One region of the Geodermatophilus sp. SYSU D01186 genome, then DNA from elsewhere that is predicted to be linked to it. Evidence: riboswitches for the same ligand, from Rfam matches in the RefSeq annotation. Region 1 holds a riboswitch; the other holds the start of a gene.
What was found. A riboswitch is a leader RNA that binds a small molecule or an ion and turns the genes downstream of it on or off. The one in region 1 is predicted to bind thiamine pyrophosphate.

Region 1 (6,968 bases):
GGCGCCCTGGGGGCCGGTGTCGGTGACCGGGACGCCGGTCGCACTGACCCCCGCCGAGCGGTCCGCCTACGACTCCGAGTGGCAGGAGTTCCGGACCGAGATGCAACTGGCCCGGCGCGCCCGGCAGAGCGCCCGCGGCCGGGCGGCGCTGCTGCGGTTCCGGCAGAAGGCCGGCCTGATCCGCGCGCAGGCGACGGTCGACTGGGTCAGGGCGCAGGTGGAGGCCGAGCGGCAGGTGGCCGTCTCGGTGGAGTTCGTCGAGACGGCGGCCGACCCGATCCGCGAGGCCCTGCTCGACTCCGGGATCCCCGTCGCCGCCATCTACGGCCGCGACCGGTTCGACGTCGAGGCCGAGCGGCTGCGCTTCCAGACCGGCGCCGCGCCGGTGTGCGTGTTCACCGTGACCGCCTCCATCAGCCTGCACGCCGGCGAGCTGCTGCCGAGCGGGTCCGCCGCCTCGGCCACCCCGCGGGTCGGGCTGTTCCACCAGCCGCGGTTCTCCGGCATCCAGGCCCGGCAGGTCACCGGCCGCACGCACCGCGACGGCCAGGTCTCCCCGTGGCGGGTCGCCTTCGCGGAGGACACCGTGGAGGAGCAGGTCGCCCGCGTGATGGTGGAGCGGCTGGCGGTCAGCGGGTCGACCGCCGGCGCGGACACGTCGTCCCTGCAGGAGATCGCCGAGTTGCTGGACGCCGACTGGCTGCCGGCCACGGCGCTGACCGACGCCTGAGCCCGTCCGGTCCCGTCAGCCGGGCACGGAGGCCGGCCGAGAGCTCCAGCCCTGCTGTCGCAGCCGGTCGAACCCGTCCAGCAGCAGGTCGAGGGCGAACTCGAACTCGAACTGCTCGTCGCAGCCGGACCCGGCCCCGGGGCCCTCGTTCGCGGCCACGGCGATCTCGAGGATGTGCGGGTACCGCTGGGCGAACTCCGCCGCCATGGCCGCCTGCTCCTCCGGGGTGGGAGCCGGCGCGTCCGCACCGGGCGCCTCGTCGAACAGCTCCGGGCTGAAGCCCCAGATGCGGTTGCCCAGCGCGTGCATCACGTGGTGGGTCAGGTCGGCGGAGAAGCCCCCCGCCCGGAACGTGCCGGTCACGGCGTCCATGTAGCCGAGGACGGCGGGCGTCCGGCGGGTGCGGGACTCGATGGCCTGCCGCGCCCACGGGTGCCGCAGCACCGCCCGCCGCGCGGAGAGCACCCGCTCGCGCACCGCCGTCCGCCAGTCCAGCGACGGGTCGGGCGCCTCGAACTCGCCGATGACGACGTCGACCATGCCGTCGAGCAGCTCCTCCTTCGAGGCGACGTGCTTGTACAGCGCCATCGGCACGACCCCCAGCTCCTGGGCGAGCCGCCGCATGCTGACCGCGTCGATCCCGGCCTCGTCGGCCAGCTGGACCGCGGCGCGCAGCACCCGCTCCCGGCTGAGCGGGACGCGCCGCGCGCCGGCTGCCTGCTGGGGCATCGCGGCTCCCTCCCACCGACGAGCTCGCCCCGACGAGCTCCCCGCCGAGGCCACCCTGACGAGCCTAGCCCTTGACCGGTGTACGACGTACACCTACCGTCTCCGGCATCGGTGTACGCCGTACACCTCGGCCGGGAGGGAACGACATGAGCACGGACAGAGGGACCGCGGTCGTCGCGGGGACGTTCTTCGTGGTGGCCGCGGTGACCGCGGTCGTGGCGCTGGCGCTGTACCAGCCGGTGCTGGGCGACCCGGGCTACGTCCTGGGCGCCGGTGCCGACACCCACGTGCTGTGGGGCGGCTTCCTCGAGGTCGTGCTCGCCGCCTCGTGCATCGGCACCGCGGTCACGCTGTACCCGGTGGTCAAGCGGCACGGCGAGGGCATGGCGCTGGCCTACGTCTGCGGCCGGCTGCTCGAGGCCGCGCTCATCGTCGTCGGCGTCGTCAGCCTCCTGTCCGTGGTCACCCTGCGGCAGGACCCCGCGGCCGGCACGGACGACGCCGGGCTGCTGGCGGTCGCGCGGTCGCTGGTCGCCCTGCACGACCGGACGTTCCTGCTGGGCCCCGGCCTCGTCATCGGGGTGAACAGCCTGCTGCTCGCCGTCCTCGTGTACCGGTCCCGGCTCGTGCCGCGCTGGATCGCCGTCCTCGGGATCGTGGGCGGACCGGTCGTCTTCGCGTCGTCCACCGCGATCCTGTTCGGCCTCTACGAGCAGGTCTCCGTGTGGGGCATGGTCGCCGCCCTCCCCGTCACCGTCTGGGAGATGAGCCTCGCCGCCGTCCTCATCGCCAGGGGCTTCCGGCCGTCGCCCCGCCCGGCCGTCCCGGTCGCGCGGCCCGCGGTGACCGCCGCGGTCTGAGGGCCCGGCTGTTAGGTTCGGCGGCGGAAGTGACACGGGGTGTCCCCGCAGGGGACTGAGAGCACACCCGTCGAACCTGCTCCAGTTCGTACTGGCGAAGGGATGTCACGGCGTGGATGCCGACGACCTGCGCGCGGCCCGGGCGGCCCTGCGCGCCACCACCCCCCTGGTGCACTGCCTGACCAACACGGTCGTGCAGACCCTCACCGCCAACGCCCTGCTGGCCGCCGGCGCGGCGCCGGCCATGGTCGACGCCCCGGAGGAGGCCGCCGACTTCGCGGCCGTCGCCTCCGCCGTGCTGGTCAACGTGGGCACGGTGAACGCCCGCACCGCCGAGGCGATGCGCCTGGCCGCCCGGTCGGCGGCCGCCGCCGGGACGCCGTGGGTCCTGGACCCGGTCGCCGTCGGCGGCCTGGTCTTCCGCACCGAGCTGGCCACCGAGCTGGTCGGGCTGCGGCCCACGGTGGTCCGCGGCAACGCCTCCGAGGTGATGGCGCTGGCCGGCGCGGGCAGCGGCGGCCGCGGGGTGGACAGCACCGCCGGCACCGACGCCGCGGCCCCGGCCGCGGCCGACCTGGCCCGCCGGACCGGTGGGGTGGTGGCCGTCAGCGGCGAGGTCGACCTGGTCACCGACGGGCGGCGGACGGTCCGCGTGGGCGGCGGCTCGGAACTGCTGACCCGCACCACCGGTGCCGGGTGCGCCCTCGGTGCGCTGGTCGCCGCCTACGTCGCCGCCACCGGCGACGCCCTCACCGGCACCGTCGCCGCCCACGCCCACGTGGCGCTGGCCGCCGAGGTCGCCGCCGACCTCGCCGACGGCCCGGGCACCTTCGCGCCCGCGTGGCTGGACGCGCTCGACGCCCTGGACGGCGACTCCCTGGCCGGCGCCGACATCCGGGGTTCCCGGTGACCCGCTTCGACCCCACCCTCTACCTGGTCACCGACACCGCGCTGTGCCACCCGCGGCCGGTCGCCGACGTCGTCCGCGCCGCGGTGGCCGGCGGGGTCACCGCCGTCCAGGTGCGCGACAAGACCGCCTCCCGCCGGGAGCTGCTGGCGCTCACCCGGGCGGTGCAGACGGCGCTCGCCGACCGGCCGGACGTGGCGGTGGTGGTCAACGACGCGGTGGACGTCGCCGTGGTCGCCGGCGCCGACGGCGCGCACGTGGGACAGGACGACCTGCCGCCGGGGGAGACCCGCGCGCTGCTCGGGCCGGACCGGCTGCTCGGGGTGAGCGTCTCCTCGGCGGCGGAACTCGACGCGGCGCTGGCCCTGCCCGCGGGCACCGTGGACGTCGTCGGGCTGAGCCCGGTGTGGGCCACCCCCACGAAGCCGGACGCCGCTCCGGGGCTGGGGCTCGCGGGCGCCGCCGCGCTGGCGACCGCCGCCCGTGCCGGTGGCCTGGCCGCGGTGGCGATCGGGGGCATCGACGCCGGCCGGGCGGCCGACGTGGCCCGCACCGGGGTCGACGGGATCTGCGTGGTGTCCGCGATCTGCGCCGCGTCCGACCCGGAGGCGGCGGCTCGCGCCCTGCGGACCGGGATCGCCGCCGGCCGGGCCGCGGGGGCGCACCGGTGACCGCGCCGGACGCGCCCCCGCGGCGGGCCGGGGTACCGGTCGCGCTCACCGTGGCCGGCAGCGACCCCAGCGGCGGGGCCGGCATCCAGGCCGACCTCAAGACCTTCAGCGCCCTCGGGGCCTACGGGACGGCGGTGCTGACCGCCCTCACCGCGCAGAACACCCGCGGCGTGACCGGCGTGCACCCGGTACCGGCGGAGTTCGTCGCCCAGCAACTGCACACGCTGCTCGACGACGTCCCCGTCGCCGCCACCAAGCTCGGCATGCTCGGGACGGCGGAGGTGGTCGCCGCAGTGGCCGGCGTCCTGGCCGCCCGCCCCGCCGGCCCGGTCGTCTGCGACCCGGTCATGGTGTCGACCAGCGGCCACCGGCTGATCGACGAGTCGGCGGTGGACGCCGTCCGCACCACCCTGCTGCCGCTCGCCGACCTCGTCACGCCCAACGTCCCCGAGGCGGCGGCGCTGCTGGACGCCGCGCCCGCGACCGACGTCGACGGGCTGGTCGGGCAGGGCGAGGCGCTGCTGGCGCTGGGCCCGCGGGCGGTGCTGCTGAAGGGCGGCCACCTGGGCGGGGCGGAGAGCGTCGACGTCCTGGTCACCGCGGCCGGCGCGACGCCCACCCGGCGGCCCCGGGTGGCGACCTCGGCCACGCACGGCACCGGCTGCACGCTCTCCTCGGCGCTGGCCGCCCTCGCCGCCGCGGAGGGCGCCGGCGACTGGCTGCCCCTGGTGGAGCGGGCGCGGGACTACCTGCAGGCCGCGCTGGTCGGCGGCGCCGGGCTGGGCATCGGCTCCGGGGCCGGCCCGGTCCACCACTTCGCCGGCATCTGGCCGTCGTGACCTCGTCCACCGAGCGGTTCACCGAGCGCGCCTGGGCGGCCACCGCCGGCCTGCGGGTGGCCATCGACGAGCTGTCCTTCCTCGCAGAGCTGGGCTCGGGCACCCTGCCGCCGGCCACCTTCCGGCACTACCTGGAGCAGGACACCCTCTACCTCGCCGAGTACGCCCGGGCGCTGACCCTGCTCGCCGCCCGCGCCCCGGACTCCGCCGCCGCGGCCTTCTGGGCGACGTCCGCGGCCACGACCGCGACGGTCGAGCGCCAGTTGCACGCCGACCTGCTGGCCGCCGAGCTCCGGCCGGCCGACCGGCCGGATGGCGACCCGGTGCCCTCCCCGACCTGCCTGGCCTACGTCTCCTACCTGGTGGCCGCGGCGGCGACGGCTCCGTACGCGGTGGGCGCCGCCGCCGCGCTGCCCTGCTACTGGGTGTACGCGGACGTCGGCGCGCGGCTGGCCCGGACCGCCGCGCTCGTCCCCGGGCACCCGTACCTGCGCTGGGTCGCCGCCTACGACTCCCCGGCGTTCCAGGACGCCGCTCGCGAGGCCCGGGCACTGGTGGACGCGGCCGCCCTCGCGTCGCCCGGGGCGGAGCCCGCGATGCTGCGCGCGTTCACCGTCGCCACCCGGTACGAGCTGGAGTTCTGGCGGGCGGCGCACGAGCGGGAGACCTGGCCGGACCGGCTCTGACGGTCAGCTCGCCGGCGGTTCACCCGTGGCCGGGACGATCGGGATGCGGGTGGCGCCGTCCGTGGCCCGGGAGGCACCGTCCGCGCCGGGCGCACCCGCCCCGCCCAGCCGGCGCAGCAGCGCCGCGACGTCGACGCCGGTGAGGTCGCCGGACAGCTGCAGGCCCTGCGCGACGTTGGCCGCCACCGACCGGCCCAGCGAGCCGGCGCCGTCGGCGGAGATGACCGTCATCTTGTCCACGCCGGCCAGCGGGGCGGCGGCCGCCTGGACGACGTCCGGGAGCACCTTGACCAGCATCTCCAGGATCGCCGCCTCGCCGTACTTCGCGAAGGCCTCCGAGCGGGCGTCCAGCGCCTCGGCCTCGGCCTGCCCGCGGGCGAGGATCGCGGCCGCCTCGGCCTGACCCTCGCGCTCGACGGCGTCCGCGACGGCCTGCCGGCGCAGCTTCTCGGCCTCACCCCGCTTGGCGCCCTCGATCGCCTCGGCCTCCGCCAGCGCCGAGCGGCGGGCCCGCTCACCCTCACCGGAGAGCTTGGCCTGCTCGGCGGCGGCCTGGGCGGCGGCGATGGTGGCCTGCCGCTGCGCCTCGGCGGTGAGGATCGCGGAGTTCTTGCGGCCCTCGGCCTCCTGCTCGACCTTGTACCGCTGGGCATCGGCCGGCCGGCGGACCTGGGTGTCCAGCTGCCGCTCGGTCAGCGCCGCCGTCCGCTCGGCGACCTTCTCCTGCTCGATGAGCACCGCCTGGTCCTGGGCGGCCTGCGCCAGCGGGCCGGCCGCGGCGGCCCTGGCCTTGGCGGCGTCGGTCTCGGCGGTGATCTCCGCCTGCCGGAGCGCGAGCTGCCGCTGGGCGACGGCGATCGCCTCGTCGGCCAGCAGCTGCTCCTGCTGGGCGGCCTGCCGGGCGCGGGCCTCGGCGATGCTCGCCTCCTTGAGCACCCGGGCGGCCTCGGGACGGCCCAGGTCGGCCAGGTAGCTGCCCTCGGCCTGGATGTCCTGCAGCTGGAAGGTGTCGAGCACCAGCCCCTGCCCGGTGAGGGAGGACTCCGCCTCCTCGGCGACGGCGGAGGCGAACGCCGCGCGGTCCCGGATGATCTCCTCGATCGTCAGCCGGCCGACGATGGAGCGCAGCGCGCCGGCGAGCACCTCCGAGGTGAAGGTGTCGATGCCCTCCTGCTGGTTGAGGAACCGCTGCGCGGCGGCGCGGATGGAGTCCTCGGTGCCGCCCACCTTGACGATGGCCACGCCCTCGAGGTCGCACTTCACGCCCTGCTTGGACACCGCCCCGCGGATGCCGACCGGGATGCGGCGGCTGGAGAGGTCCATCGTGTGCAGCTTCTGCACGACCGGCAGCACGAAGACGCTCGCGCCCATGACGACCTTCTGACCGGAGGAGTCCCGTGAGGTCACCCCGTTGGAGCTGGTCACCTGGCGGCCCTGCCGGCCGGTGACGATGAACGCCTGGTTGGGTCCGGCCACCTTGATCCGGGAGAGCACCAGCAGCACGAGCAGGAGCACCAGGACGGCGATGCCGCCGATGGCGATGAGC
Region 2 (6,968 bases), on a different contig from region 1:
GGAAGGTCACCAGGTACCGGGCCGGGTCGGTGGCCACCGAGCCCAGCGGGTCGGCGGCCACGACGGCGGCCACCTCCGCCCCGGTCCGGACGACGACGGGCACCGCGGCGCCGAACCGCTCACGCACCGCCGTCTCGACGTCCTCGACCAGCTCGGCCTCGCCCAGCGGGCTGTCCAGGACGACGTTGCCGCTGCGCAGGTGGGTGCGCACGTCCCCGTGGCCGCGGGCGGTCAGGACCTCCCGCAGGTCGGCCATCCCGATCTGGCGGGCCCGGCCGACGTTGACGCCGCGCAGCAGGACGACGTAGCGGGTGCCCACGATCGGCACCGTAGCGGCGCGGACGCCGGATCCCGGTCAGCCGAGCAGCGGGTCCCACGTGCCGAGCGCGACACTGGCCCCCACCGCGACGGCGCAGACCGCGGCCGCGGCGGCGACGAACCAGCCGTCGCTGCGCCGGAGCACCGACCCGCGGGCGTTCGTGCGCGGTACCCCGGAGTCGAAGCCGCGGGCGTCCATGGCGGTCGCCAGCCGGGTGCCGCGGCGCAGCGCGGCCACCAGGAGGGCGAAGGCGGTGCCGGTGAGCAGCCGGGCCGCGGCGACCGGGTTCGCCCCGGCGGCCACGCCCCGGGCGCGGCGGGCCGAGCGGATGGTCTCCCACTCCGCGGCCAGCAGCGGCACCAGCCGCAGCGCGGCCAGGGCACCGTAGGCGAACCGGGTGGGCACCCGCCAGTGCACGGTCAGCGCGTCGGCCAGCCGCACCGGGTCGGTGGAGGCCACGAGCAGCACGCCCGGCAGCGCCAGCGCCACCACCCGCAGCCCCCACGTGGCGCCGCTGAGCCACGCGGCCGCGCCGTCCAGCGCACCGAAGGCGACGTTGACCCACGCCACGCCGGCCGCGCTCAGCAGCAGCGGCCAGGTGCGGCGCAGCACCTCCCGGGGGCGGGTGAGCCCGGCGGCCGGGAACAGGGCGAGCTCCGCGGCGAGGACGACGGCGGGGGTGACCGGGTCGCCGCTGACCAGCAGCACCGCGGTGAGCAGGGCGATGGCGGTCAGCTGGGCGACCGGGTTGACCGCCGACAGCGGGACGGGCCGGGCCGGGCCGAGCGCGAGCGGCGCGGTCACGGCACGGCCACCGGTGCGCCGAGGGGGAGGACGTCGTCGGCCAGCGCGGCGACGACGGCGGCGTCGTGGGTGACCAGGCACAGCGCCCGGTCGCCGTTCTGCTGCTCGGCCAGGAGCGCGACCAGCTCGGCCCAGGTGTCGCGGTCCTGGCCGAAGGTCGGCTCGTCGAGGACCAGCACCCGCGGCCGGGTGGCCAGCGCCGTGGCGACCGACAGCCGCCGCTGCTGGCCGCCGGAGAGCGTGAACGGGTTGGCCTCGGCCAGCGGGGCCAGCCCGAGCCGCTCGAGCAGCTCCTCGGCGGTGGCGTGGGCCTGCGCGGCGCCCGCACCGGACCGCAGCGGCCCCAGGGACAGCTCGTCGCGCACCCGGCCGGTGAGGAACTGGTGCTCCGGGTGCTGGAACACCGTCCCGATCCGCTCCACCAGCTCCGCCGCCGGCCAGCGCGACGGCGGCCGGCCGGGGCGGCGCAGGCCCGCAGTGAGCACCGGCGCAGCGGCCACCCGTCCGGTGGTGGGCGCGCGCAGCCCGGCCAGCAGCAGGGCCAGCGTGGACTTGCCGGTGCCGTTGGGGCCGGTCACCGCCAGGGTGCGGCCGGCGCGCAGGACGGCGTCGGTCGGGGGCAGCGCGGGGACGGCGGACTCCCGGTGGGTGTACCCGGCGGCCTCGGCGGCCAGCAACGGCTCCCCGGGCGGGTGCGGGCAGCGGTCGGGGAACCGCAGCGGGGCCGGCGTCCACCCGGGACCGTGCTCGACGGTCCCCCCGCCCGGCAGCAGCTCCACGACCCGGTCCACCAGCGGCAGCCACGCCTCGACGTCGTGGTCGACGACGACCAGCGTGGCGCCGCGGCCGGCGACGGCCCGGGTGACCGCGCCGCGGACCAGCGCGGCGCCGGCCGGGTCGAGCTGGGCGGTCGGCTCGTCGAGCAGCAGCAGCCCGGGCCGCGGGGCGAGCGCGCCGGCCAGCACCAGCCGCTGCTTCTGCCCGCCGGACAGTGCCCCGGTCGGCCGGTCCCGCCCCAGGTCGAAGCCGACCGCGTCCAGCGCCGCGTCGACGGCGGGCCAGATCACGGTGGGGGGCGTGCCGGCGTTCTCCAGCCCGAACGCGACGTCGTCCCCGGCGCGGGTCATGACCAGCTGCGCGTCGGGGTCCTGGAAGACCATGCCGACCCGCTGCCGCCGCCGGTCGGGCGGGGCGCCGTCGACGGTCAGCACGCCGTCGGCGTCCCCGCTCTCCGGGTCCAGCAGGCCGCCCAGCGCCCGCAGCAGCGTCGACTTGCCCGACCCGGAGGCGCCGGTGAGCAGCACCCGCTCACCGGGGTCGATCCGCAGGTCGACGTCCCGCACCGCCCAGGCCCGCCGCGTGGCGTGCCGGAAACCCCACCCGGCCAGCGCGACGGCGGCCGGGCCGGTGCCGCTCAGTGCCGGGTGCGGCCGGAGGCGAACGACGACAGGGCGCCGCTGGCCGCCAGCGCCCGGGTGAGCAGCACGCTTCCGACGCCGGCGACGACCGTGGTGCCGGCGACGACGAGGACGACGTAGGTCGTCTTCCAGCCCCCGGTCCAGTCCGGGTAGTAGTAGAGGAGGTCGAGGACGGCGGCCATCGCACCGGCCAGCGCCGCCGACAGCAGCGCCGGCACCCAGCCGAACCAGCGGTACCGGAACGCGGCGAACCCGGCCTCGCCGGCCAGGCCCTGCAGGATGCCGTAGACGATCGTCGTCGTCCCCCAGGCGGAGCCGAGCAGCGCGGAGACGACGGCCGCGATCAGCTCGGCGAACAGCCCCGCGCCCGGCTTGCGGACCACGAGCGGCGCGAGTACCGCCGGGACCAGCCAGACGCCGTACATGAAGGCCTGCCCGGGCGGGAAGGCGGCGAACGCCGCCCCGGTGCCCGCCCACAGCAGGCCCCAGGCCCAGAAGACGACGCCGAAGGCGACGCCGAGGACGGCGGTGACGACGATGTCGACGGTGCGCCAGCGGCTGGGACGCCCCCGGGTGGGCGCAGCCGACGACGGACGGACGGCCTGCTCGGCCATGGTCTTCCTCCAGACTCCCTGCGCCGGCATGACCCGGATCAGGTTCGAGGGTCTGCGGGATCCCGCACTCTCAGCGCCGAAGCGCTCCCCTGCTGTGTGTTCGGTTGTGCCGCCCAGCGTAGCCCCTCGCCGAACACGCGATCATGGCGCCGTGACCACCGGAGGCGGCTCCGGAGTGGTCACGACGCCATGATCGGCGGGAAGGCGCCTCAGCCGAGGGCGAAGCCCAGGAGCAGGTGCCCGTTGAGCCCGATGATCAGCGCCGCGACGACCGCGCCGGCGACCGTGGTGACCGGCCGGTTCACCCAGGAGCCCATCACCGCGCGGCGGGAGGTCAGCCACAGCAGCGGGACGAGCGCGAACGGGATGCCGAAGGAGAGGACCACCTGCGACCAGACCAGCGCCGTCGTCGGGTCCCCGCCCAGCACGAGCACCGCGAGCGCCGGGGCGAGGGTGATCAGCCGACGGGCCAGCACCGGGATGGAGCGGCGCAGGAACCCCGCCATGACCACCTGCCCGGCGTGGGTGCCGACCGAGGAGGAGGCGAAGCCCGAGGCCAGCAGCGCGACGGCGAAGGCCAGCGCCGCGCCGGTGCCCAGCTGGTCGCCGAGCCCGGCGTGCACGCTCTCCAGCGACGCGATGCCGTCGTCGGCGGTGAACAGCTGCGCGGCGATGACCAGCATCGCGGCGTTGACCAGCCCGGCCAGGCCCATGGCCACGAGGACGTCGATCCGCTGGGCCTTCAGCAGCCGGCGGCGGCCGCTCTCGGTGCGCCCGGCGGTGACGACGTCGCCGTATCGGCCGGGGGTGAGTGCCGAGTGCACGTAGATGACGTGCGGCATCACCGTGGCGCCCAGGATGCCGGTGGCCAGCAGCAGGCTCTCCGAGCCGGAGAACGACGGCACCATGCCCGCCGCGACCCCGCCGGCGTCGACGCCGGAGCTGACCAGCGTGTAGCCGAAGCCCAGGCCGATGACCAGCAGCAGCCCGGCGATCACCCGCTCGAACGGCCGGTGCCCGCGGGACTGCGCCGCGAGCAGCACGAACGCGACGACGGCGGTGATGACCCCGCCGACCGGCAGCGGCACCCCGAACAGCAGGTACAGCGCCACCGCGCCGCCGACGATCTCGGCCAGGTCGGTCGCGATGGCGACCGCCTCGGCCTGCACCCACAGCCCCCGGGCGACCGGGCGGGGCAGGTTCTCCCGGCAGAGGGTGGCCAGGTCCCGGCCGGTCGCCAGCCCGAGCTTGGCGGTCAGCGACTGGATGAGCATCGCCATGAGGTTCGCCGCGACGATCACCCACAGCAGCGTGTAGCCGAACGAGGCGCCGCCGGAGAAGTTGGTCGCGAAGTTGCCCGGGTCGACGTAGGCCACCGCGGCCACGAACGCCGGCCCCAGCAGCGGCCAGATCCGGCGGCGGCTGCCCGGGGCCGGCCTCCGATCCGGCGAGCCGACCAGGGTGGTCGGGAGGACGGCGGCCTCGGTCTTCGACAGGTACACGGGGGCCTCGCAGCGGTGCGACGGGTGGATGAGCGCTCCTCGCTGTGCCCGCGCGCCCTGACACGCCGGGGCCAACGTGTGGCCCCCGCGGGCCGAGGTGAGGCTGTCCTACGCGGTACCGCCGTCCCGCCGCTCGGCGGCCGCGACGACCGCCCCGATCCGGCGGGCGTGCGCGCCGCGCCAGTAGAGCCGGTCGCAGGCCGGGCAGCGCGAGAACTCGTCGTAGGTGCGGCGGGTGCCCGCCGGCAGCCGGTCGGCGACCTCGGCCTTGGCCACCGGGGTCAGGCGCGCGCCGCAGGCGGTGCACCGGGTGAGCGGGGCCAGCGGGGGAGCGAACCGGTCGAGGACGTCGGCCAGCTGGTCGTCGGGCCGGCTGCCGCGCACCAGGGCGCCGCGTCCGAGTGCCCGGCGCATGAGCAGCCCGCGGTCCTGGGTGAGCAGGGCCCGGCCCTCGGCGTTCGCGCGCTCGACCAGCTCCGGGTCGTCGGCGTCGTTGGACCACGCGGCGTCCACACCGAGCAGCCGCAACCGGCGGGCGAGGGCGCCCAGCCCGACGTCCAGCAGGAAGCCACCGGGCGGGGCCGGCTGGGGCCGCGGCACGGGGACGACGTCCACCACGCCGTCCGGGTGCGCGCGGTCCTCCGGCCGGGCCGGGACGCCGTCCAGCCGCAGCCCGCCCACCTCGGTCGGCGGGACGCCGGCGGCCCGCAGCACGTGCCCCAGCGTGGCGTCCGGGTCGAAGGCCAGCCGCCGCTCGCGGGACGGGCGGTCCCTCGGGCGGAGGAGGAAGGCCAGCTCCGGCGGCACCCGGACGACGACGGCCATCGACTCACGCGACGACGCGGAGGGTCTCCATCGACGGGTCCGCGGCGTCCGGGACGAGCATCCCGGCCCGCACCCCCGTGGTCAGGTGGTCCACGGCGTCCTGGCTGATCCGCTCGCCGGGCGCCAGCACCGGCACGCCCGGCGGGTACGGGCTGACCAGCTCGGCGGCCACCCGCCCGACCGCCTCGGCCGCGGGGACCTGCTCGACGCGGGAGAAGAACGCCTCCCGGGGCGTCATCACCTGCTCCAGCTCGAGGCCCTGCGGCGACGGGAGGTCCACGCGCGGTGGGCGCTCCATCGACGGTGCGCCGTCCACCAGGGCCCGCATCGCGTCCAGCAGCGCCTTCTCGGTCTCGTCGTCGTCGGCGTGGGTGATGCGGGCGTTGACGCGGAAGGTGTCGGCCGCGCCGAGGTCCACGTGGCAGGCGGCCCGCACCCAGTCCCCGGCCTGGAAGCCGGTGATGCCCAGCCCCCGGACGTCGACGGTGATCGCCAGCGGGTCCAGGTCGAAGGCGCCGCCGGTGCCGATGACCTCCCGGCCCATGACCGCCAGGCCGGGCATCGCGGCGAGCTCCGCCCGGATGCGCGCGGCCCGCTCGATCGCCGTCCCCAGCAGTTCCTCGCCCTGCTCGACCATGTGCCGCCGCCACCCGTCGAGGGTCAGGTAGACCAGCGACGAGGAGCTCGTGGTCCCCAGCAGGTCCTCCCGCTGCTTGAGCACCTCCGGGTCCACGCGGGAGCCCTTGAGGTGGAACACCGAGCTCTGCTCGACCGCCGCACCCATCTTGTGCACGCTGGTGACGACGACGTCGGCGCCGGCGTCCATGCCCCACGCCGGCAGGTCGGGGTGGAACGGCAGGTGCGCGCCCCACGCCTCGTCGACGATCAGCGGCAGGTCCCGCTCGTGGCAGACCTCGGCCACACCGGCGATGTCGGCGCAGGTGCCCCAGTCGGTCGGGGTGATCAGCAGCATGCCCTTGGCGCCGGGGTGGGCGGCGAGGGCGCGGCGGACGTCCTCGGGCTCCGGCGGGTGCGCCAGGTGCCGCTCGTCGTCGAAGTGCGGGTGCACCCAGACCGGGCGGATGCCGCTGATGATCAACCCCGCCACCACGGACTTGTGCGCGTTGCGGCTGACCAGCAGCTCCTCGCCGGGGCCGGCGACGGAGATCATGGCGCTCTTCACCGACAGCGAGCTGCCGCAGGTGGAGAAGAAGGCCTTGTCGGCGTCGACGGCGTCGGCCATGAGCTCCTCGGCCTGGGTGGTGACGCCCTGCGACTCCCGGCGGTCGTCCAGCCCGTTGAGCGAGAGGACGTCGGAGGCGAAGACGCCCTCGCCGACGACCTCGACCACCCGCGGGTCCGCGCCCCTGCCCTGCTTGTGCCCGGGCGGGCCGAAGACGACGTCGCCGCGGCGGCGGAACTCCTGCAGGGCCTCGAGGACGGGCACGCGTGAGTGGTCCATGGCGTGCCCCTACCCGGACGGGCA

Region 2: linked by a shared signal. The riboswitch ahead of ACI784_RS15805 (ECF transporter S component) and the one ahead of thiM (hydroxyethylthiazole kinase) in region 1 are both predicted to bind thiamine pyrophosphate.

What each region holds. Positions count from the first base shown of each region.
Region 1 is NZ_JBJGYW010000003.1:81,441-88,408, reverse strand. It holds gene ACI784_RS03150 (helicase) at 1-730, shown strand, start outside; gene ACI784_RS03145 (TetR/AcrR family transcriptional regulator) at 746-1,459, opposite strand; gene ACI784_RS03140 (DUF4386 domain-containing protein) at 1,606-2,319, shown strand; TPP riboswitch at 2,345-2,439, shown strand; gene thiM (hydroxyethylthiazole kinase) at 2,432-3,229, shown strand; gene thiE (thiamine phosphate synthase) at 3,226-3,897, shown strand; gene thiD (bifunctional hydroxymethylpyrimidine kinase/phosphomethylpyrimidine kinase) at 3,894-4,736, shown strand; gene ACI784_RS03120 (TenA family protein) at 4,733-5,422, shown strand; gene ACI784_RS03115 (flotillin family protein) at 5,426-6,968, opposite strand, start outside.
Region 2 is NZ_JBJGYW010000020.1:71,617-78,584, reverse strand. It holds gene ACI784_RS15820 (DUF1697 domain-containing protein) at 1-319, opposite strand, end outside; gene ACI784_RS15815 (energy-coupling factor transporter transmembrane component T family protein) at 356-1,123, opposite strand; gene ACI784_RS15810 (ABC transporter ATP-binding protein) at 1,120-2,466, opposite strand; gene ACI784_RS15805 (ECF transporter S component) at 2,538-3,155, opposite strand; TPP riboswitch at 3,153-3,256, opposite strand; gene ACI784_RS15800 (Nramp family divalent metal transporter) at 3,365-4,657, opposite strand; gene ACI784_RS15795 (Mut7-C RNAse domain-containing protein) at 4,766-5,482, opposite strand; gene ACI784_RS15790 (aminotransferase class I/II-fold pyridoxal phosphate-dependent enzyme) at 5,487-6,944, opposite strand.